One region of the Cohnella hongkongensis genome, then DNA from elsewhere that is predicted to be linked to it. Evidence: predicted binding sites of a transcription regulator. Region 1 holds the regulator's gene; the other holds the start of a gene.

Region 1 (14,696 bases):
GCCTCCCCAACATGAGTATTTTCAGGTTAATTGTATACGCTTCATGTCAGGCAAACTACCACAATAACCTGCGATTTCAAACATTAATCTAACATTTTGCAGGCTGCAGCCGTCCGAATTCCGAGAAAAACGCAATTTGATGCGATTTCATTTGTTTATATGCTCTCGCTGATTGCGATACTCCAAAGGCGTGACGCCGACCATGTCTCTGAACAGCTTGCTGAAATAGTGAGGATTCGTGTATCCGATCTCGGCGGCGATTTCGTACACTTTGCGGTTCGTTTCCCTGAGCAGCCGTTTGGCGTATTGAATTTTCTTGGAAGTGACGTATTCTCCGAAGCTCTCCCCGACCTCCTTCACGAACAGCCGGCTGAGGTGACCGGCGCTGACATGAACGGACTCCGCAGTTTTGGCCAGCGAGATTTCCTCCAACAGGTGGGCGTCGACATAATCCATGGCCAGCCTGACGATGCCGCCGATCTTGCCGGATTGCACCGGATAGCTTGCTGCCGCCTCCGCATAGGCTCGGGCCACCTCGTCTCCCCGATGGCAGACCGAGCTGTAGCCGTAAGCGATCGGCACGTTGAGCAGCTTCAGCAGCGCATCCTCCATCCGGCACACGTACGCCTCGACCATTGGCTCGCTTCCGCCGTCCGCCAGCGGCTCGGGCGCGAACCAGACCAGCTCGTTGTCCGGCCTGTCCAGCACAATTCCGCCCCGTTCATGGGCTACATATTCTTCAATGAAATACCGGACGGACATAAGTTTGGTGCGGCTGAACTTGGCCTCGCCCTCCGACTCGCCGACCGTACGAAATAAAACGATGCGAAACCCCGATTCCAGCATGCCCAGATCGGCAGCCTGCCAAGCGGACTCCCAAGCGTCGGGCAGCGGAGAAGCCTCCAGCAGCGTACGCAGAAGCTGCGCCCGCCCGGCTTCCGGATTTGCGCGCTCCGCCGGCTCCAGCTCTTCGAGATTGTGAACCGCCTTCCTCAGCGTATCGGCAATTTCCTCCTCCTCCATCGTCGGCTTGTGCAAGTAATCGACGACTCCGATCCGCACCGCCTCCTGCACGTAAGAGAAATCGTCAAAGCTGCTGAAGAAGATGACCTGAACGCTCTCGTCCTTGAGCTTGATCGCCTTGGCCAGCTCCAGCCCGTCCATCACCGGCATCCGGATATCGGTAATGACGATATGAATTTGTTCCTCCTCGATAATCCGCAGAGCTTCTTCTCCGCTCGAGGCTTCGGCCTTCCAACGGATCCCGAACGACTCCCAATCCATCATATTGCGAAGACCGATCCGCACGATCGTCTCATCCTCCACAACAAGCAAATTCCACATCCGCGTCTCTCCCTTTCGCGTGGTCATCGTTGCTCTTCATGCTCTTCCTCATAAGGCAGATTGATATAGACTTGCGTCCCCTGGCCGATTTCGCTTCTCACCTTGACCCCGTAGGAAGCGCCATAGCGGAAACGAATCCGGTCGCGCACATTGTACAGTCCGATGCTCTGCTCTCCCTCGGCGTTCTCCGCAGCTTCGCCGTTCATTCCGTCCAGCTTGTCCGGCTCCACGCCCCGGCCGTCGTCGATTACCCACAGAAGCAATTGGCGCTTCGCTTTGTCGCACTCGGCGCCGACCTCAATGTTCAGCACGACATCCTTGCCCTTGGAACCGTGAAAAATCGCGTTCTCCACAAGCGGCTGCAAAATCATCGGCGGTACAAGCGCCTTGAACGCGCCGACCTCTATCCGCCAATTCACCTTAAAGCGATTGGCATATCGCAGCTCCATCAGCCTGACGTAATTTCTTAGAAAATCGGTTTCCGCCTCCAAAGTGACTTTGTCCCGATCCAGCTTCATATTGGCATGCAAAAGCTTGTTCAACGACTTGAGCAGCCTGGCGATCCGATCCGCCTGCTGCAGCTCCGCCAGCATTCGGATGGAATGAATCGTGTTGTAGAGAAAATGAGGCGTAATCCGCGCCCGCAGCGCGTTCAGCTCCGCCTCCCGCTTCTGCTCCTCCTTCACCTCGATCGAATGGACCAGCTTGTCGAGCCTGCCGACCATGCGGACATAGCTGATGTACAACTGGCCGATCTCATCGCGGCCCGTCGTGACGTTCGGCGCCGCGAACAGCCCCCGCTCCACGAGCCGCATCGAGCGAATCAGGCCGCGAATCGGCTTGGACAGCCTGCGCGCGAGCAGAATGGATACCAGACTCGCCAGAATGACGAGAATGACGACAAGAGTAACCGTGAAATCTCTAATCTCGTTCGCTTCCTTGAGCAGCTCATTGCGTTCGACCAGCACATAGCTGGTCCAGCCGAGATAGGAGCTGTGCGCCCACACGCCGCTCTTCTCCAGCTCCGTGCCGGCCGCCTCCAGCGTCAGCCATCCCCGGCTCAGCCTGTCCTCCTCGGCTTTGACGCCGCGCAGCGCCGACAGTTGGTCCGCACCGACGGGACTGCTCGAATAAATCAGCTGTCCGTCCTTGTCGGTCACGATGACGTGCATATTTTCCAACCGAACCGAACGTACGATTTTATCGATAAACTCCGGACGAATATCGATGACCATGACCCCGGCCGGGCGAAAATCCTCGTCAACGAGCATTCTGGCCGCCGTAATCGTAGGGAAGGGAGCGCTGTTGAACTGGGTCTCCGTCCTCAGGCTGGAAATGACGACGCCGCCATTGCTGCGGATGGCCTCCTGATACCACTCTTCCTTCTCCGGACTGACGCGCTCGTTGATCGACGAACGGTTGCTTACTCGGTAACCGTAAGTATTTCCGCTCGCGCTGTAGAAAATCAACCCCTCGATCGTGGAGAAGATGGACGGGTAAGTCGCCAGCAGTTCGGCGAATTTCTGCTCCGTATCGATCTCCTGATACCCCCATTGCTCGCGAGGGACGTACGGCTGATTCAATATGCGAAAGATTTCCGGCGTAAAATAAGGAAAAATGCTGAAGCGGTCGACGTCCTCGACTACCCGTTCAATGGCGGCGTTCAATTGTCTGGTAATGACGTCCAAATCCGTAGTCAGCCGCTCCTCCAGCGTATTCACCGACTTAAAGTACGCGATCGTACCGATCGAGACGGAAGGGATAAGCCCGAGCAGAAAAAAAATCAGCAGCAGCTTGCTCTGAAAAGAAACATCATGCCAACGTCTGAACAATGTTGCATCGCCTCGCTTGTCTTTCATGAAGATGTACGTTGTATTATACAACAAAAAAAACTGCCGAATAAATTCGGCAGCGATTTCAAATCCCGTGCTTACTCATCAACGTGTTCAGCTCTTTCAGGAACATGTTAATATCCTTGAATTGGCGGTAAACGGATGCGAAGCGAACGTAGGCGACCTCATCGACCGGATAAATATGCTCCATCAGAAGCTCGCCGATGATTCGGCTCTCGACCTCGGCCGTGGCGGTATTCCGAATCTCCCGCTCCACGTCGGAGACGATGACCTCGAGCTGGCCGACGGAGACCGGCCGTTTCTCGCAAGCTCTCAGCAAGCCGCGCAGCACCTTATCCCGGCTGAATTCCTCGCGGCTCCCGTCCTTCTTGATGACCATCAGCGGCGTTTCCTCGACCGTCTCGAAAGTCGTGAACCGACGGCTGCACTTCTCGCACTCCCGCCGGCGGCGAATCGATTTGTTGTCGTTGGCCGGACGGGAGTCCAGCACCTTCGTTCCGCTGTAATCGCAATAAGGGCATTTCATGTCGTCGATCTCGCCTCCTTCGAATCCGTTAGATTTTCCAAGCCTTCCCTTACATGAACGGTAGAATAAAGCACATAATACAGTTACCAACCGCAAGGAGGTGAACACACATGGCCGGACAAAACAACAACAGCAACCAGCTGCTCGTTCCCCAAGCGAATCAAGGCCTGAATCAACTGAAATATGAAGCGGCCCAGGAGCTTGGCATTGCCATCCCGCAAGACGGTTACCAAGGTAACATGACGACGAAGGACAACGGTTCCATCGGGGGTCACATTACCCGCCGTCTCGTGCAGATCGCCGAGCAACAGCTGGCAGGCCGTTAATCCGACGACGGTTATCGACTGAAGCACTCCATTATCGGGAAGCTTTGAAGCGAAAGAAACGCTTCAGGGCTTCCTTTTCAGATTATAACGTCTCGTATATGTCCTGATACTTCTTATAATAATACAACACACGCTGGACGTAATGTCTAGTCTCTCCATAAGGAATATCGCTAATCGTTTGTTCCCCGCCGTCCCATACGCCCTGTTCGAGCCAGGATCGGACCTTGCCGGGTCCCGCATTGTACGCGGCCAGCGATTTAACCAGATCGCCGCCGAATTGGCGCTGCAGCTCCTTCACATACCACGAGCCCAGGGCGATGCCGGCATTCGCCTGCGTTCCCGCGTCCTTGACGGTAATATCGCCGAAGTCTCCCTGCTTCAGAATCCATTCCGCCGTGTCCGGCATAATCTGCATAATGCCCATCGCTCCCTTTCGGGATACGGCCGTCAGCCTGTAGTTCGACTCGACGCGAATGATCGCCGCGATCAGAAGCGGATCCAGCTCGTAATGTTTCGCGTTTATCTTGATCTCATCCTGGTAAGATATCGGATAAATCCATTTGCCGAGCCAGTCCGACCGTATAAACAGAGCGGCGAGCACGATCAGGACCAGGAAAAGAATAAAGCGTTTGCGTCTTTTCTTCATCCGAACCCCTTTTCCCGCCAGTAACGATTAACCTGCTTCTCCGTCTCCTCCGGCGTCCCGCCGTTATCGATAACGATGTCCGCGAGCCGTTTCTTCTCCTCGATGTCCATTTGGGCGGAGAGCCGCTGATCGGCCTCCTCCCGGGTTAGCCCGTCGCGCCGGATGAGACGCAGCAGCTGCGTCTCTCGAGGCGCATAGACGAGCATCACCTGTTCGAAATGGCTCTCCAGCTTCGATTCGTACAGGAGCGGAACGTCGACGACGACCAGCCTGGCCGGATCGTCCCGCTCATAGCGGGCCATCCGTTCCTTCATGACGGCGCGGATCGCCGGGTGCGTAATCGCTTCTAGCGCTTTGCGCTCTGCCCGGTCCGAGAATACGATGGCCCCGAGCTTCTTGCGGTCGAGGGAGCCGTCCGGCTGCAGCACAGCTTGTCCGAACCGCTCCGCGATGGCATGCAAAGCCGGTTGCCCGGGCTCCACGACTTCCCGGGCGATCCGGTCCAGATCGATCAATATCGCGCCCCGCTCCGTCAGCAGCTTGGCGACCGTGCTTTTGCCGGTGGCGATGCCCCCCGTTAATCCTATATTCATAAGTCCCTCTTCCTAGAGGACGTTCTCCGGAGGAGCTCGCCGTCCTCTACGCAAACAATTTGAATATCCCCATCGCGATCAGAATGATGCCGGGCAGCATCGACAGCTGCTTCACCCAGCGCCAGCGGGAAGCCCACAGGCCGAATCGGGTGCCGAACCAGAGAAACAGCCCGCTGGACGCCGCGATCAGAAGCGCCGTAAGCATCGGAGGAAATCCGACCAGAGCTGCGCCGATTCCGGCTCCGAAAGCGTCCAGCGACAACGCCGTTCCCAGCAGGAACGCCTCGCCGGCGCTGATCGTCCCCGACCGGTCCATATCGGCCGCCGAAGGCGTACGCAAAATTTGGATGATGAATCCGAATATTTTCAGCTCCAGCTTAAGAACGGGAGCGTCCGCAGCCTGATCCGGTATTTCCGTTCCCGCTCTCCCTCTGGCGACGGCGTCCCGCGAATCGCGTTCGCCGCTGCGAACGAACTGAATCAGCGCCCACAAGCCGATGCCGATCAGAATGACCGCTCCGACGGCCGAAGCGCCGTGAGGCGGTATCCATCGCGCCATCGCGACGCCGACCATCATCGAGAGCAGCAGGATCAGACCGGAACAGATCGAAATAATCGCCACGGAGGTTACGGGTATTTTAATTTTCCTGACGCCGTAGGTAACGCCGACGCCGAAGCCGTCCAGACTAACCGCGAAAGACAACAAGAGAAGCGTTGCGACAGGTGCCATCATAACGGATTTCCCCCTGCATGGATGCGATCCCGCGCTTTCGAAATCGAAACCGGGTACTTTCCATCCTATGCAGGCTATCGTGACAATGCCCCGATTCATCCGTCGCTACCGGCTGTCTCCGTCCAGTCTTCGCTTTACGGCATGAGACGCCCGCCGCGTTCCGGCGTCAGCCATCGGCCTCGCTTTCGCTCTTCCCGAACCGCGAGGCGGCTTCTGACAGGTCGGACATACGTGTGTGCCCCGGCCGCCCACGACCGACTTCTCGATCGGACTGCCGCACGCAGGACACGGCTCGCCCGTTCTTCCGTACGCGCGCAAGCCGAACTGAAACAGCCCCATCTCTCCTTGCCCGTTAACGAACGATTTGATCGAGGAGCCCCCGGCCTCCACAGCGGCCGAGAGCGTCGCTACGATCGCGCCGTGAAGCTTCTCCTGCTCCTTCGGCTTCAGCTCGCCTGCGGGGGTCTCCGGATGTATGCCCGCCGCATGCAGCGCCTCGTCCACGTAGATGTTGCCCAAGCCGACGACGACCTCCTGATTGAGCAGCAGCGGCTTAATCTTCGTCGTCCGCCTTGCGAGAGCCCGCTTGAACGCGTCCGGCGTGAAGCCCTCGTCCAGCGGCTCTAGTCCCAGTTTATTCAGCGGAGCGGCGGTCCATTCTTCCCCGGACGCAAACAGGTGCATCGTCCCGAATTGTCGCACGTCCTTGTAACGCAGCTCTTGTCCGTCCGTAAAACGAAACCGCACATGCGTATGAAGCTCGACCGGTTCGTCTGCTCGGTACAAGCCGTAGCGGCCTTCCATCCGAAGATGGGACACCAGCACCAGCCCGTCCAGGACAAGCCGCAGAAATTTCCCTCTCCGCTCCACCGACTGGAACGTTCTTCCTTCCAGCATGGCGGCGAACAGCTGCGGGTCGTCCGGCTTCTGCAGAATACGTGGCAGACTAACGGTCACGCGTTCGATCGTCTTGCCGTTGATCAATTGGTTCAAGGTGCGGCGCACCGTCTCTACTTCGGGTAATTCCGGCATTTCTCTTCCCTCTTTTCCTGCTGACGATTACTTCGCCTCGTACCAGTTGGAGCCGACGCTGACTTCCGCCAGCAGCGGAACGTCCAGCTTCAGCGCGTTCTTCATCGTCTCCGGTACGAGGGCTTTCATCGTATCCAATTCATCCTCCGGCACCTCGAACACCAATTCGTCGTGAACCTGAAGCAGCATCCGGCTTCTCAGCCCGCGAGAGACCAGTTCCTCGCTCATCCGCATCATCGCCAGCTTGATGATGTCCGCCGCCGTCCCCTGGATCGGCGTGTTCATAGCGGTGCGCTCCGCGAACGACCTCAGGTTGAAGTTGGAATGGCGAATTTCCGGCAAGTAACGGCGGCGTTCCAGCAGCGTCGTCACGTAGCCGTCCTTCCTCGCCTGCTCCACAATCTCGGTCATATAGCGGCGCACGCCCGGGAATGCCTGAAAATATTGCTCGATGAAGCTGGCGGCTTCGCCGCGCGTAATATTCAAGTTCTGAGACAAGCCCCAGTCGCTGATGCCGTAGACGATGCCGAAGTTGACGGCCTTCGCCTGACGCCTCATGTTGGCGTCTACCCGGTCCGCCGGCACGCCGAACACGTCCATCGCCGTCTTCGTATGGATGTCCATCTCCTTCAGGAACGCTTCCTTCAGCCCGTCGTCCCCGGAGATGTGCGCGAGCACCCGCAGCTCGATCTGCGAGTAGTCGGCCGCTACGATGGACCAGCCCGGCTCGGACGGCACGAACGCCTTGCGGATCTGACGGCCTTCCTCCAGACGGATCGGAATGTTCTGCAGATTCGGGAACTGGCTCGACAGCCTTCCCGTCGCCGCGATCGTCTGCCGATAGAACGTATGGATCTTGCCCGTCTCGGGCCGAATTTCCTTCAGCAAGCCCTCGATATAGGTCGATTGCAGCTTGGACAGCTGGCGATAGTGCAAAATCAGCCTGACGATCTCGTGATGGGGCTCCAGCTTCTCCAGCACTTCCGCATCCGTCGAATAGCCCGTCTTCGTCTTCTTCACGACGGGGAGCCGAAGCCGCTCGAACAGCACTTCGCCGAGCTGGCGGGTCGAGCCGATGTTGAACTCGAAGCCTGCGCAGGCGTAGATCGCGTCCGTCGTCTCCTCCAGCCGGCGCTGGAACTCCGCGCCCAGCTCCTGGAGCGTCTCCGGGCGAACCTGGATGCCCTGCTTCTCCATGCCCGCCAGCACGACGGACAGAGGCTGCTCCAGCTCATAATACAGCCGGTTCATCCCGAGATTCTCGAGCTGCTCGGCGAGCGGCTCCCGCAGCCGGCGCACCGCGTCGACCTTGGCGGCCAGATGCTTGGCCAACTCGTCCGCCGCCGGGACGCGGAATTTCGCCCCCTTGCCATAGACCGCTTCGTCCGACGGAATCGGCGACAGCCCGTACCGCTGCAGCAGATTGTGCAGCGACGGATCGGCTTCCGTCGGATCGAGCAAATATGCCGCCAGCTGCACGTCGAAGGAATGGCCCTTCAGCTCGATGCCCGAACGGGCCAGCACAAGATCTACGCGGTGCAGGTCATAGCTGATTTTCGGAGCGCCGGCGTCCGCCAGCCATTCCCTGAGACGCGAGGCATCCGGACCGGACAGCTCGCCATACGGAACGACGTAGCAGATCTCCCCGGCCGCGACGGCCAGTCCGATGCCCTCGCTCTGATGGGGATTGTCGCCGGCTGCGTCGACCAGGAAGGCTTCCGCCTCCGCTAACGCGGCGTATAAGCGTTCCCAGCCTTCCTTGGCAACCTGGACGACCTCATAGCGAGAGGCCGTCTCGGCCGTTTGCTGTTCCAGCGCTTCATCCGCCGGCCCCAGGTTCAGCCGTTCGCTAAGCGCTTTGAACTCCAGCTTGCGGAACGCCGAAGCCAGCGCCGACGGCTCGTAGCCCTTCCAGACGACGTCGTCCAGCGTATAGTCGAGCGGAACCTCGCGATAGATCGTGGCCAGCTCCTTGCTCATTCTCGCGCTGTCCCGATTCGATTCGATGTTCTCGCGGAGCTTGCCCTTGATTTCCTCGACATGCTCCAACACGCCCTCGACGGTGCCGAATTCGTGCAGCAGCTTCAGCGCCGTCTTCTCTCCAACGCCGGGGATGCCCGGGATGTTGTCGCTGGCGTCTCCCATCAGCCCTTTCAGATCGATGATCTGCGCGGGCGTCAATCCGTACTTCTCGGCAATGCCCTCCGGCGTGAACCGCTCGACTTCGCTGACGCCCTTGCGCGTAATCCAGACGCTGACCTGTTCGGTCGTCAGCTGCAGCATATCCTTGTCTCCGGAGACGATAATAGCGGTCTTCCCTTGCTCCTCCGCCTGCCGGGCCATCGTGCCGATAATGTCGTCCGCCTCGTAGCCGGCCAGCTCGTATTGGGAGATCGAGAACGCTTGCAGCAGTTCCTTCAGCAGCGGAAACTGCTCCGACAGCTCGGGGGGCGTCTTCTGCCTCCCCCCCTTATATTCCGAATAGCCTTCATGCCGGAAGGTGATCTTGCCCGCGTCGAAGGCGACCAGCACATGACTCGGCTTCTCCTCTTCCAGCACCTTCAGGAGCATCGTCGTAAAGCCCAGCACGGCGTTCGTATGCAGTCCGTTGCTGCTCGTCAGCGGAGGCAGCGCGTAAAACGCGCGATTGATAATGCTGTTTCCGTCAATTAAGACCAGCTTGTCCCTTTCCTTATCCTTCCCCATTCCCGTTCGTCCACCTCGCCGACTTTGTCATAGCACCATCATAACATAATTGCGGAACGGGCCGCACCCCGGAGGTTGTTTCCGCTGTCCTCTCTCAAGCCCAAAAAAAGAGAGCCTCCCCGAGTCCTTTAGACTTTGGGGATGGCTCCCAGATTCGCGGCCGCGGGAACTTCGCTCGGCCTTCCGATCAAATAACCCTGCGCGAAATCGAAGCCCATGGCGCGCAGCAGCCGGAGCTCCTCCGGCCGTTCGATTCCTTCCGCGACGGTTCTGATGTTCATCTTCTTGGCGAAACGGACGAACGTGCGGAGCATATGCTTCTTCATCTCGTCCTTGTCGGCCAGGCGGACGAGCGAACGATCCACCTTAATATAATCGGGACTCAGCTCCACGATCGACTGCAGGGAGGAGTAACCCGCGCCGGCGTCGTCGATCGCGATCTCGTACCCTTGACTGCGATAGTGAGCCAGTATTTTTTTCGCCGCTTCGAAATCGTCGATCGAGCTTCGCTCCGTCAGCTCAAACACGACCTGTCCGGGGTACATGCCTTTATCGCTCAGCCAGCGCACCGTCTGTCCGGATACGAAGTGGGGATCGTTAATAATGCTCATCGTCACGTTGATGAAAATTTTCTGGACGGACCCGAGCGACGGAGAGTGCCGGATGGCCGTCTCTCTTGCCAGGCGATCGAGCGCAAGAGCCATCTGGCTTTTCTCGGCGAATCTGAACAGGGAGAGCGGCCCGTCAAACAGGCTGCCTTCCGGACATCTCGTCAAAGCCTCGTAGCCGAATACTTTCCCGTCCCCGAGCCGTATGATCGGCTGGTAGACGCTCTTGATGCTGCTCTCCGCAAGCAGCCGCTCCAACTCGCAGCGCAGCTCCCAATCCCGCTGTCCGCTGAGCGACTCGCGGATCCGTTCCGTCGCCTTCACGACGCCGTTATAGACGACGTCCTTGACGCGCTCCGCCGTTAGCCCTTGCAAGCTGGCGTAACCGATTCCCCGCTCCTTCTGGCTGGAAGTCAGCGGCGTCTGTCCGGCCCTCCCGACCGACTCCGCTGCAATCGCCTCCCGAACCCGCTTGGCCATCGCCCGCAAATACAAGTCTCCCTCGTCCTCCCGCACGGAGGAGGGCAGTCCGGCATAGAGCCACAGATGGCCAGACACCTCGTCGCCGAACCATAGATCGCTTCGATTCATCGATCGGGCAAGCCAGCCGTCCCATTCAAAGCCCTCTTGCCTGAACTTGGAGGCGAGCCCGCCGCTCCACTCCGATAGATCAATGCCGATAATCCCGACAGAAGGATGATGTTCGATTCGATCGATGAGTTGTTCTATGCCGAACCATGACGTTGCCATACGATTGAACACCAGCTTCCCCGAGAAAATATTCGCGATTATAATGTAACAGGGTTCTGTTAAGGCAATTCGACACTTTCGTTAACGCCCCGTTAATTCCGCCTCCGCCTTCCTGTCTTCCGCCTCGCGCTCCTCGAGCTCCTCCCAGACGATAGAATTGCCTCGCTGCCGCTTCGCCTTCTTCTTCAGCAGCGCCGCTCTTTCCGAAAGCGCCTCCGCCGTCCAGCCTGTCGTCGAGCGGCACAGCAGCAGAGACAGCGACATGGACAAGGCCGGCGCCTCGAGCGGCTGTCCCGAGCGGTCGAACACCGGACCCGAATGCAGCGGGACATACACTCCGATTCCTTGCTCGAAGCGGTCGATCGTCTCCCGCGCCGCCGCCAGCGCGTCCAGCCCCGAAGACAGAACGATGAAGTCGTCTCCGCCGATATGACCGACGAAGCAATCTCCGTTAGGCCGTTCTCTCGCCATCTGCACAATCGTCTCGGCCGTATAGCGAATGACGTCGTCTCCCCGCTGGAAACCGAACTGGTCGTTGTACCATTTGAAGTGATCCAGATCCGCATAGAGCACCGCGAACGGTCTTCCTTCGGCAAGCCGGCGGTCCATCTCTCTGCGGATCGGCTCGTTGCCCGGAAGCCCGGACAGCGGATTGGCCCACTGGGCGTCCTTCACGCGGGCTTGCGACACCCACTCCAGCATGGAACGGATCGAAGCGATGCCCGTGACTTGACCGTCGCGGGTAATGATCACCTCGTCGTACAGCTTGTCCGGCTCGCGAGCCATCGCCATCTGCGACGCCTGGTCTACGGTGACGGACTCTTCGACGATGACGGGATGGGTATCCATAATTTTGCCGACGGGTCTGTTCCAGTAGAGGGGCAATCCGAATTGTCCGGACAACAGCTGCAGCAGCTTCTCCTTCATGAGCAGCCCGACCGGCTTGCCGTTGTCGGAGATGACGACGCCCTGCGCTTCGCGGTGAAGCTCGAAGTGGCGAGACACTTCAGACACGTGCGTATCGCGGGAAAACTGCTTGACCGGATTGGCCAGTCCGGCCATCGTGCCCGCCGCTCCCCGGAACCTCTTGGCGACCTCCTCCCGGATGCGGGTTTGCAGCCCGGAGATTCGCTTCTCCTGATCCGCGTCGCCTCCCTCGCTCTCCTCGGGCAGCTTCTCCGCTTGCGCATAGTGCATTCCGCTGGCCACCAGACCGGGCAGCAGCCCCTCGCGATCGAGCCCTCCGGCGATGAAGACGATCTGCTCCTTGCGCGCCAGGGCAATTAGCGCCTGCAGCAGACTCGCTTCCACGGAATCCGGCGTTTCTCCGCGAATCCAGGATACGTCCAGATGCGCGTAATCGGGATGCAAATCGGCCATTCTGCGCAGAGATTCCAGCTCCGGACGCACTCCCGCCACCGAGATGCGAAAGCCTTGATTGCGATAATGCTTGAAGGCCGACGCCGTCATGGACGGAGACTCGTTATCCCCTTCGATCAGAACAAGAACGACGTGCTCCGGCCGAAGGTTCGCCGCCTCGATTCTTCGGAGCGTGCTTCCGGGATAAAGCCTCGGATCGAATACGATTTTGGCCGGGACGGGAAGAAACAGCTTGACGTCTCCATTCGACGAAGGCAGCCCCCGGATCGCCGCCTCGCGGAAGCGCCGATCCCATTCGAACAGCTTGCCGGTCTGTTCCGCCTGGGCATAGAACGCTTGCAGATCGATACGCCGTCCTGAGCGCGTATTCACCGGAACGGCTTCATATCCGTACAGGGAGCCGTCCAGCAGCGATACGATCGGGAGGTAGCTCACCAGATAATCGAAGTCGGCCAACGTTTCCTCCGGCTCGTTCAGCGGAAACCGAAGCAGCGGCACGGCGGAGAGCAGCATCCGTTTCCAAGCGGTCTCGTACGCGAGCAGAAGAGCAGCCTCCGCTTCGCGGGGATCGACGGACAGGCCCGCGACCTGCCCGTCCTCGCCTGTCGCCCATCCGAACCCGCAGCGAATGCTGCTGCCGGCCGGCATCGTCTCCGGCCGTCCGAACTGCATCCAAGCGCGTTGGACCGTGTCCCGAATCAGAAGAGCCATCCTTCCCGAGAATACGTCGCCGTTCTCGCCCGCGTCGCCTTCGTCGGCGAAGGTGACGGCGACGATCAGGCCGGAGCCGGCCATCGTCCATCCGATGGCGGAATCCGATCGTCTGGACAGACGCATGCCAACCGCGCGCATCAAGCGTGAGACGCGTAACGAAGAGCTGCCGGGCATCTCCGGATCGGCTTCCCACCGCACGACGAACAGTCCGCAGCGTCCCGGATTCCCGTCCTTGCTCTGCCACTTCCGTAAAATATCCCGGTTCAGCCAACCTCCGGTCCCCTTCATGACGTCCAACCTCCGCCCGACGATTCCCTGTTTGCGAGATCCGTTTTGTTTATTCCAACATAACACGGTCTCGTTATTTGTAGTTCGGCCTTTTGTTAACGGAACGTAAATTAAAGGAGCTTCTCCCGTAACGACACGTGAACGGGAGAAGCGGAGGTCCGCGCTATTGCGAAGGGGACGCGGCTTCAGAACTGGCGAAAAACTCGTAGACCTTTGGCCAGCTCGTGCCAGACCTGCCCGTCCGGCGTATAGATGCTGCCGCCCCTAACGACGACCTCTTGTCCGTCCGGAACCGTCAGCTCGTAGCTTCCCGGACCGACAGCGACGATCGTGGCGGCGCCGGCAGCCCGGCTGGCCGTGATCTTGTACTGATCCCCGCGGTAACGGATGTCCGAAGCTCCGGCGTACGAAAGCGACGAAGGCAGCTTCGGCGCGACGCGCAGGCCGTCCAGCTCGGCCCGAAGCCCGAGAAAACCGTGCGTCATGACGGCCGGAACGAGACCCGATTCGGGAAACTCCCCGATGACGCCGTGGCCGATAAAGCCGGCGTTGTTCGGGAGATCCCGGCTCCGTCGCAGCTCGTCCTGGGCGAATTCGGCTAAGATCGCCTGCAGCCGGCCGAAGCCGCTGTCCGGACTGATATGCTCGATTCGTCCGACGATGTCGTCGAACGACGTATACAGAATCGCCCCGCCGTTCTGGGCGTTGGCCCCGTACCGGCTGTTGCCCGCCGGGCCCGGATCGACGCCGAAAGCCTCCCCGTCCCACCAATACGGAGTAGATGACGCGATATCGAGCGTATTGCTTCTCGGCGCATACTTGAACGCGTCGTAGATGTCGCTTCCTTGGGACGTATCCCCGCTCACGATGCGCGTGCCGTCCAGCCACTGGTAGATCAGGCTCGCTTGATTGGCGTCGGCCAGACCGAACCGGACCGCCATCGTATTCAAGAAGGTGAACCCGTAATCGCGCCTGCCGCCTTCGACGTCGACCGTCGCGATGTATCTGCCTTTGACCGGATCCCAGAAGGTCGAATTAAACATGCTTTTCATGGCCGGCAAGTAGCTCCGGTATGCGGCCGCCTCCGCCGTATGTCCGAGCGCCTCCTCCAGATCCGCCATCGCTTTGGTCGCCTGGTACATCAGGGCGTTGGCGTAAGCGTCTTTGTAGCCGAACGGAATGTTGTCCCAGTAGTTG
Region 2 (14,696 bases), 230 kb from region 1:
CTTAAGACCGGCGCCTTTTACGCTCTCGTCCAACCTCAGCCGCTATTACTGGATTCCCGCATCCTGAAGATAAGCCAACCATTGCTTCGTATAGCCCTGCTGCACTTTTTCGAGTCCAGCCTGCTTCGCTTTCTCCATAAATGTGGCCAGCCCCTTCTCGACGTCCGCGACCTGACCGGCCAGCAGCGGGAACAAATATTGCTTCTCGACCTGTTCGAGCGCCGCGCGCTCCGCCTGATATTCCGTGTAGTCCTCCGCGAAGCCGGTGTAGATGTCCGGCTTCTGAATTTTGTCAAGCTCGTCGAAGATCGCCTTGACTCCGTCATAGCTTGGCTCGAACAGCATGAATTCCGGATTGCGCCATGCCCAGCCCTGCATGCCTTCTCGAAGGAAGCCGTTCGTGTCGGCGTTGCCGACCAGCTTGTAATAGCCGTCCTCCACCTCGTAGTTGACTCCTTCAAAGCCGTATTGCGTCAAATGATTATAGCGTTTGTCCGTGACCATCTTCTCGTAGAAGGCAAGCGCGCGCTCCGCGTTCTCGCTGTGCGCCGGAATCGCGAATCCGTTATGAATCGGATGCACCGGCGTTGCGTAGCCTTTGGTCAATCCGTACGGATAATAGCCCAGCTCCCAGTCCGGGTGCAGAGACTTCATATTGCTGTTCGTTTGGTTGTATCGGGTCGGGTTATCTCCAAGCATGGCAGCCGCGGTTCCGTTAACGAGCTTGTCTTGGCTCGTATCCTTCACGTTCAGCTCGTTTTTCGACATATAGCCTTTTTCCGCCCAGCTTCTGTACAGCTTCAGATCCTCGAGATGCTCTGGGGAACCCCAGTAACTCGTCACCTGGGCCGGACTGCCGTAAGGTGCGAACACTCCGTAAGGCATCGGTCCGACGATATCCCGCGCGATTTCCAAATGACTGTCGGACAAGGCTGCGGCGACGTCCGAGCCGATCGCTACCGGCTGAATGTTCGGCTCGTTCTTCTTAATGCCCTCCAGGTAGGCTTCGAAGGTCGCCATATCGACCGGCTTGGGCAGGCCGTACTTCTGGCGCAAATCTTCCCGCCATACGAATCCGCCCGTTACGTACTCCTTGTAGGTGGCGGGTACGGTATAGATGCTGCCGTCGATTCTGACCGCATCCCACATCTCCTGAGGCACGAATTGATTCAAGACGGGAGCTGCCTTCGGGAGCAGGTCGTCCAGCGGCAGAAACGCCTTTTTCTTCGCGTACTGCTGATATTGCGTCCATTCGGCGGTGAAGATGAGGTCGACCTTCTGCCCTGTGGACAGCAGCAGCTTGTACTTCTGATCCCAGTCCGTCCAAGTCGTGAAGTTGAATTTGACCGTCGCGTTCAGATCTTCAAGCGCCATTTTGTTGATTTCCGCCTCGACCTTAGCCAGATCCTTCGGCGCGTTGCCGAGCATGTAGAACTGAAGCTCCACCTTCTTCGAGGTATCGATGCCCGCAGGCGCTGCGGAGGGCGATTCCGACGCCCCGGCGGACGGAGGGTCGGACGCCTGCTGCGGCGAGCTTTGCGTCTGCTTGTCGCTATTGCCGCTGCAAGCGGCAAGGAGCGATGCCAACAATACAGCGGATAAAACGAGGCCGGGCCACTTGTTCAACTTTCCTGGCATGTGAATCCTCCCTTTGTTCCTTCTGAGAATCTATGTTAGCCGGCTTCAAGTTCCTTGAGCACGGTTCTAACCTTTGACGGCTCCGATCGTCAGCCCTTTGACGAAATAGCGCTGAATGAACGGATAGAGCAGCAGGATCGGTCCGGTGACGACGATCGCCATCGCCATCTTCATCGATTCGGCAGGCACGCCCTCCGACAGGACGATTCCGGTTCCGGCCCCGATGTTTCTTAGAAAATCGGCCGTGTTGATCATGTTGTACAAGTAAAACTGCAGCTGGTACTTCTCCGGACTGTTGATGTACATCGCCGACGAGAACCAATCGTTCCAGTAGTGAAGCGCAAGGAACAAGCCTACCGTCGCCAGGCCGGGTACGGCGAGCGGCAGCACGATCCGGTAGTAGATGAGAAAATCGTTGGCGCCGTCGATCTTGGCCGACTCCACCACTTCGTCGGGCACCGCGGAATTCATGAAGCTTCTCATCAGAATAATGAGGAACGGCGTCATTAACGACGGCCAGACGAGCGCGTACAGACTGTCCGTAAACTCCAAGTACTCGGTGATCAAAATGTAATAAGGCACAAGCCCTCCCCCGAACAGCGTCGTAAAATAGATGACGAAGGAGAAGAAGTGGCGGTATTTGAAATCTTTGCGCTGCAGCACGTAGCCGGCCATCGTCATCATGAACAGGCCGAGAACCGTTCCGACCACGGTCACGAGCGCCGTCACTCCGTAAGCCCGCAGAACCTCGTCCGGAACTTGGAAGATGATTCGATAGCCCTCCAGCGAGAAATCGCCGGGAAGGATCGTGTAGCCTTCTCGAATGATCGACTCGTTGCTCGACAGCGACGCCGAAACGATGAGAATAAACGGCAAAATGCACAGAACGCCTCCCCCGATGACGACGGTATAAGCGAGCAAACGGAACCATTTGGCGGTGCTGTCTTCTCTGATTTTCATCGGCTGCCTCCCTAGAACAATGCGTAGTCTTTGTTGACCTTGCGAATGATGCCGTTGACGACCATGATCAGCGCAAACCCGAACAGCGACTGGTAGACGCCGGCGGCCGTCGCCATTCCCATATCGAACGTGACCTTGAGCGAGCGGTAGACGTAAGTATCGAGAATATCGGTCGTGCTGTACAGGAGGCCGTTATTCCCTACCATCTGATAAAACAGGTCGAACTGGCCTTTCATAATCGTGCCGAGCGAGAACAGCAGCAGGATGAAAAAGGTGCTCTTCAGCATCGGAACGGTAATGCGCCATGCCCTCTGGAAGGTGTTCGCGCCGTCGATTCGCGCCGCTTCATAGTACTCCTCGCTAATGCCCGTAATGGCGGCAAGGTAGATGACCATGCTGTAGCCGAAATTTTTCCATAAATAAAAGACGATAATGAAGAAGATCCACAGCTCAGGCTTGTTGTAGACGTCCACGGGCTCGGCTCCGAGCCTCTCCAGCACCGTGTTCAACACCCCCTGCTCGTAATTGAACAGATTGAACACGATGACGCTCAGGATGACGAACGAGACGAAGTACGGCAGAAACAAGATCGACTGCGTTATTTTTTTGAACCACTTGCCCTTGAGCTCGCTGAGCAGAACCGCCACGGAAATCGACAGCGCGTTCCCCAGAAGGATGAATGCCAGATTGTATCCGATCGTATTCACGGTCAGCTCGAGCAGCTTTCCGGACTTCCATAGAAATTCAAAGTTTTTCAACCCGACGAAGTTCATCTGGAACAGGCTTGTATTGAATTCGAACTGCACGAACGCGTAATAAATTCCGATCATCGGCGCATAGTTGTTAATGAGAAAGTAGACGAGCACGGGAAGCAGCATGAGGAATAATATCCGATTTTTGTACAGCTCGCGCCAGAGCGCTCTTGATTTCGCTTTGATCTTGTTCCCCCTCTTTCCTCCGGTTGACCGCGGTCGATTCCGGTTCTTTCCGGTCGGCGGCCCGCGGTTTGTCCCCTGCCTGAATCCAATATAGAAGAGCGGCGCCTCTCGGTATAGTGAAAATCCGTGGCATCGTTGATCTTTTCGGGGATTGGAGGCGTGAACGAATCTGACTTTCCTGCACTTGGTCAATCTGTACAACCGCTTACCGGCGAATCTGTCGCGTCCGGGCCGGAAAAAACCGGCCCGGACGCCTCCTCCGAACGCGAAAAGCGGCAGTCAAGGCGTTCTTGACTGCCGCTTCGTCATCTGCGGTCGTATCGTTGGCTTCGGCTCTCCGTGTCTCCCTTTCGCCCGAACGGCTGCGTATGCTCGCGGGGCGGAACCGAGCCCCCGTCCCCATAGGCTGGCCAGCCGGCTCCGCCCGGCGCGGGGCAGCTTCTGTCCTTAAGCTTCGCGGCGATTCTTACGAAGCATCCGCACAGCGCGCACGTCTGATCTCCGATCAGCTTCGGGCAAGCGCGGCACAAGCTCAGCCGAGCTTCATAGACGTCTTCGGGCACGCAAGCGCCGCTGTCCGGGAGAAACATCGGGGCAGCAAGCAGCTTGTCTATTCGCTCCTCGATGACCCGATACTCCTCCCCGCAGCCCTTGCAGCCGCGGCCCGCCTCTTGCCCCGGCCTCATCGTCCGGCGGCGGTCAACTCCAGAACGGCTACGGACATCGGCGGCAGATTCGCCCGCAGCTGCGAGCCGGAGACGGCGAAGTCCGTATAGGCGACGGGCGCAACGCGATCCGGCCGATCGAACGTATTGTGGCCGTCCGTGGCGTCGGAGGACAGAATCGATCCGGAGACGTTCACCTCTGCGCCGGCCCATCCTCGCAGCTCGACTTCCAAGCTGGCGTTCGACCGGTGATCCAGGTTGCACAAGCTGAGATGAATGCGGCCTTCCGCGTCCCGGGAGGCGGAAGCTGAAATTTGCGGCAGAGCGTCCTCGCCTCCGATCGTCCGAACGGACTCGTGCATATCCAGCAGCTCCGCGTCCTGGTGAACCTGGAACAGATCGAACACGTGATAGGTCGGCGTCAGCAGCATCCGTTCGCCTTCGGTCAGCACGACGGCCTGCAGCACGTTGACGAGCTGGGCGATATTCGCCATCCGAACGCGGTCGCAGTGCCGATGGAAGATGTGCAGCGTAATTCCCGCCACCAACGCGTCCCGAATCGTATTCTGCTGATATAGAAAGCCCGGATTCGTTCCCGGCTCGACATCGTACCATGTGCCCCACTCGTCCACGATCAGGCCGATGCGCTTGTCCGGGTCGTACTGGTCCATGATCGCGGAATGGCGGGAGATCAGTTCCTCCATGTGCATCGCCTTGCGCAGCGTTATCGCCCATTCGGATTCGGGGAATCCGGTCGCGGCGCCTTTATGCGACCATACGCCCGGGACGGTGTAGTAGTGCAGCGTGATGGAATCCATCCAGCGATGGGCCTGCTTCATCAGCGTTTCCATCCAGTAGTAGTCGCCCTCGCTGGGCCCGCATGCAATCTTGTGAATGCGGTTGTCCCCGTAGCTGCGGACATAGGTTTGGAATTGACGATACAGGTCCGCGTAGTATTCCGGACGCATATTGCCCCCGCAGCCCCAGTTCTCGTTGCCGACGCCGAAGTATTTCACCTTCCAGGGCTGCTCCCGGCCGTTGGCCTTGCGCCATTCGGCCATCGGCGATACTCCGTCGAAGGTCATATACTCGACCCATTCGGACATTTCCTGCACGGTGCCGCTGCCCACGTTGCCGTTAATGTACGGCTCGCATTCCAGCAGCTCGCACAGCTTCATGAACTCGTGGGTACCGAAGTGGTTGTTCTCGACAACGCCGCCCCAATGCGTGTTGACCATCCGCTTGCGGCCTTCTCTCGGACCCACCCCATCCTTCCAGTGGTACTCGTCCGCGAAGCACCCTCCCGGCCATCTCAGCACGGGGATTTTCATCTTCCTTAACGCCTGCAGCACGTCGTTGCGAATCCCTTCCGTGTTCGGAATGGGAGAATCCTCCCCGACCCATAGCCCTTCGTAGACGCAGCGTCCGAGATGCTCGGAGAAATGCCCGTAGATGTTCCGGTCGATCGTGCCTTTCGTCCGGTCTGCGTGAATGACGATTCGGTTAGTCATCGCTGAGTTCACTCTCCAATAGTTAATGTTTTTATTAATCGACTATCGTTTTTATTAATTCAATTACTATCATAAAAGCCTCTTCAAGAAATCGCAATCTTTTTTTCCAAGCATAAACGGCTTACGCCGTCCTTGGGACCGGCGAGATAACGTTTATGTCGGAGGGGATTCAGATCAGGATAGCGTATTTTATACTTCTGAATCACCAAGCAAAAACGCCCCTCGCCGTCCTTCGGACAGAGAAAGGCGTTCCGGCAACGTCAGAGGAGCTCCTTCGTTACGGCCGAGCTCCCGAATGACGGGGCGATCAATCGGCCACTCTCGGGCGGGCGGGATCGCAGGACGGCTGCGGCACCATTCCGCTCTGGGCTAGCTTCGTCAAATAATAGCATTCCTCCCGGTACATATGATCCGGAATTAACGGGCTGATCCGGTCCAGCATCTCGGCCGTCAGCTGCATCTCCTCCAGCTCCTGCAGGAAGTGCATGAACACGCGCATCTCCAGATCGATATCGCTGTGGAACTTGCGGAAGGCCGGAAAGTCGGTCAGCTGCGTGCGCATATACCCCGCCATCTCCACCGCCTTGAGGTAGAGCGCCTGGAACTGCTTCTCGAACTTCATGCTCTGCTTGATCCGATTCTTCTCGACCAGATCCATATCCGCGCCAAGGCCTGCGGCATGGCCAATGGCGTCCTGAAGCCACAGCAGATCGTGATGCAGCGGATGGAAGACCGGCACCGGCTTCCCCTTCAGCAGCGCGTCCAGTATGCGCACATATTCCTCCAGCTCGTTCACCATATGATTGAGAAAAGAAGGCGTAAAGCCGATCCTCACCTTGCCAAGCAGCAGCCTCTCCAGCAGGCTGAGCTTAAACGCCCGAAACTTCGTCACCTCCTGCATCGCCTGCTCGTTCAGCGAAGCCAGCATAGCGCCGGCATCGGGCCGGCGGGCCTCCTCCAGCAGTCGATCGAACGTCTGCGCGTACTGCTCCGCGCTTCGAATGTCCGCTTGCTCCCGCGGAGCCAGCACGTTCAAAATCATGCGAGCATGGTCGCCCATAATTTGCAGCCAGAACCGATGCTCGAACAACGGCCCCTCCATCCGTCCCACCTCCAAGTCAGATTCCTATTCAGAAGGAGTATATGATCCCTTTCGGGAAAAAACACCTGGAGGCTTCGAGAGATCAGCGGAACCGCCAAGCCTTAACCTAAAGAAGAAGGGACCCGTCCGATGTGGAGGGGTCCCTTCTTTCTAGGTGGTGACAAAAACGAGATTCTGCGTCTAGAGGACGCCGAAGGCGTTTTGGCTTGCTTACGAGCAGAGGAAGAGCTTAGGCAGCGAAAGGTCCCATATGCTCCGGTCTCGCGTGCCGCAGCAGCTCGACCGTGTCGAGACGCAAGCTTCCCGACGCGGCTGCTTCACCCGCCAGCGCGTCTCGTTTCGTCTTACGAACACTTGCTGTATCCGCAGTTGCCGCAGGTTTTGCAGCCTTCCACGTTCAGCAGCGACGCCGAGCCGCAGGAAGGGCACAGATCCTTCGACGTATATGCGGCTGTCGGCTTCTCGGCGGCGTAGCCGGCGGATGCGGACAGCGCTTCAGAAGCGGCCGCCTGCTCGTGCTCCGACGAGAGACCGGCGTGCGTCTCAAGCGCCTGGGCGACGGCGTCGGCGATCGATTCGACGCGATTCGGACCGAAGCCGACGGCGCCGGAGCCTCCGATGCCCTTCAGATGCTTCACGAGCAGCTGGATCTTGTCGCCGTGATCCCCGTAACGCAGGAACAGCGAGCAGACGCGGCCGAGCGCCTCCGCCATCGCGAATACGTCCGAGCCGGCCTTGCCGACGTTGAGGAAGATTTCCCCCGGCGTGCCGTCCATGTCGTTGACCGTAATGTAGGCCATGCCGAACGGCGTATTGAATTTGTAGGTTGCGCCGCGAAGAATTTTCGGACGGCTCTTGTACTGCTTGTCGAACGCCTGCCTTTGCTGCGGCGTGACGCTTGCGTTAAGAGCGGTATCCAGCGTCGCCGCCGGATTCGCTTCGGCCTCCGCAGCCGCAGCCGGAGCCGCTTCCGGCTTCTCCTCTTTCTTCTTCTCGTCCTTGGCGGTGCGCAGCACCTGCACGTCGCGGCTGCCGTCGCGGTAGATCGTAACGCCCTTGCAGCCCAGCTCGAACGCGAGCTCGTACAGCTCGGCCGTCTCTTCCACGGTAAAGTCCGACGGACAGTTGGCCGTCTTGGAGATCGAGCTGTCGACCCAACGCTGAATCGCGGCCTGCGCCCGGATATGGTCCTTGGCGGACAGATCCATCGCCGTCACGAACCACTCCGGCAGCTCCTCGCCCGGATGCGCATCCTGCCACTCCTGAGCGATCGGAACCAGCTGCTTGTCGAAGCCCAGCCGGCTTTGACGGTAAAATTCGAACGCGAAATACGGCTCAATGCCGGTGGACGTGCCGACCATCGTTCCGGTGGAGCCGGTCGGCGCCTGGGTGATGACCGTAACGTTGCGCATGCCGCGCTTCAGCACCGCTTCCCCGACTTCCGGATACGTGTCGACCATATTTTTCATAAATCCGCTCTGCAGAAATTTGTCCGCTTCGAACGCCGGGAACGACCCCTTCTCCGCAGCGATCTCCGTCGACGCCAAGTAAGCTTCGCGAGCGATAAAGCCGTACAGCTTATCCAGAAACTCCAGACTTTCCGGGCTTCCGTAACGGACTTCCAGACGGATCATCAGCTCGGCCAGCCCCATCGTGCCGAGTCCGACGCGGCGTTCGTTCTGCTGGTTTTTCTGATTCTCGGGAAAATGGTACGGCGTCTTGTCGATGACGTTGTCCAGGAAGCGCGTGGAGTACCGGACGACGCGGGACAGTTCGTCCCAGGCGACGTCATGCTTCTCCGAATCGTAAAACTTCGACAGATTGATGGCGGACAGATTGCAGACGCCCCATGCGGGCAAGCCTTGTTCCCCGCACGGATTCGTACAAATAATCGGATTAAAGTACCAGCTGTTGGACATCTGGTTGTAATATTCCATGAATACGACGCCGGGCTCCGCAGACTTCCAGGCGCTCTCGATGATGGTATTCCATACGTCGCGGGCCCGTACGGTGCGGTAATGTACGACGCTCTTGCCGCGCTTCTTCCACTTCTCCAGATCGCCGTCCCAGAGCACATCGTACTCGGGGTCCGCCGAATCCGGGAACACCAGCTCCCAATCCGAGTCCTCCTTGACCGCCTTCATGAACGCGTTGCTGACGCAGACGGAGAGATTGGCGTTGGTCACCTGCCCCATCGTCTGCTTAACGGTGATGAAATCCTCCACGTCGGGATGCCAGTCGTTGATCATCAGCATCAGCGCCCCCCGGCGGCTTCCTCCCTGCTCGATCAACCCGGTCGTGTAGCTGAACAGGCCGCCCCAGGAGACTGCCCCGCTGGAGGAGCCGTTCACGCCCTTAACGATCGACCGCCGCGGCCGAAGCGAGCTCAAGTTGATGCCGACGCCGCCTCCGCGCGCCATAATCTCGGTCATCTCCGACAGCGTCTGCATAATGCCGCCCCGGCTGTCGTGAGGAGACGGAATGACGTAGCAGTTGAACAGCGTCAGCTCCTCGCTCGCTCCCGCTCCGGCCGCGATCCGTCCGCCGGGAACGAGCTTCCAGTCGTCAAGCAGCCAGCGAAACTTCTCCGCCCAGTCCTTCTGCTTCTCCGGCGTTTCCTCGACCGAAGCCATCGCGTTCGCGAGCCTTGTCCACATTTCCTCCGGCGTTTTCTCGATCGTCAGCGTCAGCTTCTCGACGGTCGATTCCACGAGCTCTCCGTTCCTCAGCTTGACGGTCACGTTTTTCCCGTCGCGCGCCACGACTTCCCCGACGTCCTTGGTAGGGAACTTCGGATCGTCCTTCGTCAGCACGAGCACGACGTCTCCTGCCTTGGTCTCGTTCGTATTCGCATTTTTCCAGGCGTAGCGGTCCAGAAATATTTTCTCGCTCAGCCCTTCGAGGCGTTTCCCCTGCATCGTTGTCACTGCGATCACTCTCCCGGCAAGCATAATAGATAAGGCACAACGCATGCGCAATTAAGATGGAGACAACCGTTAACCATATGTAAATTGTACAATATATTGTGCGTAATCACCATTATACTCTCCTACATCTAGTATTTCTATAGACGAAAAGACCATAAATTTGAACTTGACGCCAATGCCCGACGCGCCCTGATTCCCCGGCTTCCCCTGACTCGACTTGACCGACCGCGGACGGCAGCGAATCTCTCAACGATCGCCTATCGCCGCCGCGCCAGCGGGCCGCAGCAGCGGGACGACTCCGCGCAGTCTCCTCGCCCCGAAGGAGCGAACGGGTTTGAATCGCGCCCGATTGCTCATACTAGAAAGTGGATACCCGCGAGATCGCCTAGGAGGACTGCAGATGAATATGTCTATTCCAACCGATGCCGCCCCCCGCAAGCTGCATCCGCTCGTGGAGATGCACGTCGACCGCGGCGCATTCGAGGACTTGGAGCAGCGGGTCGAACGCAACGGTCCCTGGGACGACTGGTCGCTGTACCAGCTCGCTCTGGAAGCCGAAGAGGCGAATCTCGTCACCGACTTCCACGCGCTGAGGTGCCTGTCGCTGCTGCCGCATTTCGAGCCGATGCCTCACCAGATCGACACCGCCCGACGCGTGCTGCACGAGATGAGAGGACGCGCCATTCTCGCCGACGAGGTCGGCCTCGGCAAGACGATCGAAGCCGGCTTGATTCTTAAGGAATACCTGATTCGCGGACTGGTGAAAAAAGCGCTCGTGCTTGTGCCCGCCTCCCTCGTGCTGCAGTGGGTGCGCGAGCTGAACGGCAAATTCGACATCCCGGCCGTCGCCCAGCGCAAGGCTTATTCTTGGGACAACGACATTGTCGTCGCCTCCATGGATACGGCCAAGCGCCCCCCTCACCGCGAGACGCTGCTCGACAGCGAATACGACCTGATTATCGTGGACGAAGCCCACAAGCTGAAGAACAAGCGGACAGGCAACTATCAATTCGTGAACGAGCTTCGCAAGAAATACTGTCTGCTGCTCACCGCCACGCCCGTTCAGAACGACCTGTCCGAGCTGTACAACCTGATCACCCTGCTGAAGCCCGGCCAGCTCGGCGGCGAAGGCGACTTCGCCGCGAACTTCGTAGCCGACCGGCGCGTGCCCAAGAACGAATCCAGGCTGCAGGAAGCGCTGGGCCAAGTGATGATCCGCAATCGCCGCAGCGACGGGGGCGTCGAATTTACGAAGCGGGTCGTGACGAACGTTCCGCTCCGCCTGTCTCCGGAAGAGATGGCGCTCTACGAAGGAGTGACCGAATATGTGCGCAGGCACGCCGCCTCGGAGAGCGGGGATATGGCCAGCATGCTGTCTCTCGTCACCCTTCAGCGCGAGGTCTGCTCCAGCCGGGACGCCGTGTTCCTCACGCTGATCAATCTGTTCAAGAAGACGGCCGAGGATTCTCCGCTGCGCGCCCGAATCTGGGAGCTCGTCGAGCTGATCAAGCGGATCAAATCGAATACGAAAGCCGAGAAGGCGATGGAGCTCGTCCGAAGCCTGAACGACAAGGCGATCATCTTTACAGAATACCGGGCGACCCAGGAATACTTGCTGAAGTTCTTTAAGGAGCACGATCTGGCCGCCGTGCCTTACCGCGGCGGAATGAACCGGGGCAAGAAAGATTGGATGATGGAGCTGTTCCGCAGGCGGGCGCAGGTGATGGTTGCCACCGAAGCCGGCGGAGAGGGCATTAATCTGCAATTCTGCCATCACGTCATCAACTTCGACCTGCCCTGGAACCCGATGCGAGTCGAGCAGCGGATCGGGCGGGTGCACCGGCTCGGGCAGACGGAGGATGTGCAGATCTTTAATCTGTGCACGCTTGGAACGATCGAGGAGCATATCGTTCGTCTTCTGCACGAGAAGATTAACATGTTCGAGCTTGTCATCGGAGAGCTGGACGAGATTATTCAGCAGTTCGAGCAGGAAGACTCGCTGGAGCGCCGGCTCGCCCGGCTGGTGCTGGAGACGGAGGACGGCGAAGAGCTGCGAAAAAAAATCGACGGGCTCGGGGACACGCTGCTCGAGACGAAAAAACGGAGACAATTGGAGAACGCGACATGAATTCGAAACAGGTTCACCGCTTCGTCGTCTCCTATCTGGAGTCGAAAAACTGCCATTTTATCGAGAAAACCCCTGTCGGGGTTACGGTCAAGCTGTCCCCGGACGCGGACCGGGCGCTGTCGAACAGGCCTTATTACTGGAGCTTCGTCGACCGAACCGGAACCCCTCCGGAGACGATGACCTACCGGTGGTCGTTCGAGAATCCGGCGATGTCCGATCGGATGAACGCCTCTCCGGTATCCTACGTCATGACCGAATCCGGAAGGGTCATTCAGGAAGACGTCTACTTCGGATCGCGGCGGCTTCACCAGCTATTCGGCATCGTCCAGCAGTCCGGGCGCTGCGTCACGCTGTTCGAGGAGCCCCCTCGCGGCCGTCTCGGCCCGCTCGCGTCGCAGCCTTATACCGCATGGCTGGGCGCGAACTTCAAAGTCGGCTACGAATGCGACATGAAGCGCGAAGAATTGTACTCGTGGGGCATATCGCTCGCAACGGGCGTGATCGATGAGAAGTTCATGGACAAGCTGAAGGACCGGAGGCTGACGCCCAAGCTTCCGGCCAACGTCCATCTGCTGAAGAACGGTCTCTCCTTAAAAAAAGGAATGGTCCAGCTGGAGTCGGCGCTCGAACGAAGACTCCGCGCCGCCGATTTCTCCTGGGCCGCAGAGGCCGAAGCGCGCAGGCAGGACGAGCTGGAGCGAATTCGGCAATATTATGTTCCGATGCTGGAGCAGATGAACCATCCGGACCAGCGGGAGCAGAAGGATGCGATGACCGCCAGATTCAAGCAGCGGGAGGACGAGATCGATTGGCAGTACAGACCGCGCGTTAGCGTTTCCGTTCTCAATTGCGGCATATTCCACCTGCCGGGCATCGATTAAGCGACGAAACGCCGCCAATCGGCAAAAATAGAACCCTCCTGACCGGCGCAGGCTGACACGTTCCAACACCTTCGGCGGCGCCGGTCGGATACAATGAAGTCGACAAGCGCCGCCCAACCTGATTCCAATGAACAGCAGGTGATCAAATGATGTATCGAACAAGCCGTGCCGCCAGCCGCAGAAGGACAAGCCTACGGCTGGCGGCCACCGTCGCCATTGCGGCACTGGTGTGGTCGAGCGCGGCTCTGTCCCCATCGGCGGCGGAGACCGCAGCAGGACCGTCGGACGAGCCGCCCTCCAAGCTGGAGCGCCAGGTCGAGAGCTGGGTCACGTCTCTGTCCGAGCAGACGCCGTTCCGCGACTGGCTCACCGCCGATTCTCAAATCTCGGCGCTCGGACCCGGAACGCATAGCTGGCTGGTCCTGTTTACGAAGGAAGGGCGCGATATCGGCTACATGGTGGTGCATGCCGTCATCGACGGCTCGTTCCGGCTGGGCGAGTACGGAACGGGCCCCTATTCTCTCTACTCTGCCGACCGGCTCCATCGCTCGCTGATCGACAGCGGCCTCGCCTCGGACGGGGAGCTTGGCCGCTTGACCGCCGTCAGGCACTACGTCCACCCGTTCGCCGCCGCATGGGAAGTAGCTGTCGGGGGGCATACTTATTGGCTGGACGCCAAGACGGCGGAGCAGCTTCCCGTCAACGGTCCGCAATGGCGCTCCTTGTTCGGGAAAAGCAGTCCCGGCGCTGGAATCGCCGAAGCCTCCGCGCCGGAGACGCTTCGGCTGAACGAGACGTTCGATCCCTACGACAAGCTGCCATGGCTCGTCAAAGAGGCGCCCTTCCCCGCGAAAGACGCCCGAAAGCTGCAGAAGCGTCTCGATGAAGGAAAGCCTCTGCGTTATGTAACGGAGCCGTTCGGGGACGCGATGCTGTATGCGGCTCCGGTGATCGGCTACCTGCGCTGGTCGAGCGGTCGTGTCGACATCGCCCTGGACATGGCGGGAACGCGCTTCATCCCGCTTGATTTGTTGCTGCCCGACGGCCTTTTTTATCGCTAATTCGCGGAAGAATTCGCAGAACGCGCCGCCTCCTGGCGCGTTTTGTTTTTTCTCAGCGCCCGGCTTCCCCACCATATCCGAAGTCCGATCGGCGCAACGCCGAACCACTTGGTCAGCCAAGGCTCCTTGATCTTCCCTGCCGGCTTCTCCGGCTTCTCTTCCTTCGGACGGTCCATATAGCTGACGACCCGCTCCGTCACGTACTTCAGATATTCTGATCCATCCATACGTCCTCGCCTCCTTGCTACTAGCATGCCCGTTTCGGAAAGCGTCCAACCGTCTTGCATGGCCAACGGCAATTTGTGTCACGCTATAGAGCGGAGCTTCGCAATGAGAAACGGAGGAGAACAAATTTGCGATTAAGCCTTAGTCTGTTCATCATTGCCGGCAGCTTGTGGCTCGCGGGCGCAAACTCGTCCGCGGCCGAAGCCTACGAGCCGCCTAGCGTCAAACGAGCGCTTCCGACCGCCGACGTGCTCATCGATGCCGGGCACGGCGGCATCGACGGCGGAACCCACTGGAACGGCGTTCTCGAGAAGGATATCAACCTGGACATCTCAAGGAAGCTGTACCTGCTTCTTCGCGCCAAAGGATTGAAGGTTATCCTCAACCGCACCGGGGATTACGCGCTTAGCGACGACAATCGCTGGCATCTGACGCGCTCGCGCCACCGGCGCGATCTCTCTCAGAGGCGGGGGCTGTCCGACGAGATCGGCGCGAATCTGTTCGTGAGCATTCATGTGAACTGGTCGCCGAAAGGGAAGAAAAGAGGGCCTCTCGTCATTCATCAGCCGGAAGGTCGCAGCGCGATGCTGGCCAAATTCATCCAGGACAGCCTGAACAACCAGCAAAACAGATTCAGGCTGCCGCAGGTGGCGAACCAGT

What was found. The regulator NrdR, encoded in region 1, represses ribonucleotide reductase genes. The targets are predictions, from matches to a motif close to AACACNATATATNGTGTT.
Region 2: the regulator NrdR is predicted to act here: its motif matches at 9,827-9,844, upstream of ACFO3S_RS00405 (adenosylcobalamin-dependent ribonucleoside-diphosphate reductase).

The regions. Positions count from the first base shown of each region.
Region 1 is NZ_JBHSEP010000001.1:308,970-323,665, forward strand. It holds gene ACFO3S_RS01400 (response regulator transcription factor) at 148-1,344, opposite strand; gene ACFO3S_RS01405 (cache domain-containing sensor histidine kinase) at 1,368-3,176, opposite strand; gene nrdR (transcriptional regulator NrdR) at 3,262-3,723, opposite strand; gene ACFO3S_RS01415 (small, acid-soluble spore protein, alpha/beta type) at 3,834-4,049, shown strand; gene ACFO3S_RS01420 (lytic transglycosylase domain-containing protein) at 4,132-4,695, opposite strand; gene coaE (dephospho-CoA kinase) at 4,692-5,288, opposite strand; gene ytaF (sporulation membrane protein YtaF) at 5,335-6,018, opposite strand; gene mutM (DNA-formamidopyrimidine glycosylase) at 6,127-7,053, opposite strand; gene polA (DNA polymerase I) at 7,081-9,759, opposite strand; gene ACFO3S_RS01445 (EAL domain-containing protein) at 9,888-11,117, opposite strand; gene ACFO3S_RS01450 (EAL domain-containing protein) at 11,199-13,499, opposite strand; gene ACFO3S_RS01455 (discoidin domain-containing protein) at 13,685-14,696, opposite strand, start outside.
Region 2 is NZ_JBHSEP010000001.1:82,329-97,024, forward strand. It holds gene ACFO3S_RS00375 (extracellular solute-binding protein) at 46-1,638, opposite strand; gene ACFO3S_RS00380 (carbohydrate ABC transporter permease) at 1,705-2,598, opposite strand; gene ACFO3S_RS00385 (ABC transporter permease) at 2,610-3,476, opposite strand; gene ACFO3S_RS00390 (DUF6171 family protein) at 3,842-4,222, opposite strand; gene ACFO3S_RS00395 (alpha-N-arabinofuranosidase) at 4,219-5,712, opposite strand; gene ACFO3S_RS00400 (DUF2935 domain-containing protein) at 6,020-6,814, opposite strand; gene ACFO3S_RS00405 (adenosylcobalamin-dependent ribonucleoside-diphosphate reductase) at 7,159-9,732, opposite strand; gene ACFO3S_RS00410 (DEAD/DEAH box helicase) at 10,142-11,869, shown strand; gene ACFO3S_RS00415 (YqhG family protein) at 11,866-12,750, shown strand; gene ACFO3S_RS00420 (hypothetical protein) at 12,897-13,811, shown strand; gene ACFO3S_RS00425 (YqzE family protein) at 13,808-14,038, opposite strand; gene ACFO3S_RS00430 (N-acetylmuramoyl-L-alanine amidase) at 14,165-14,696, shown strand, end outside.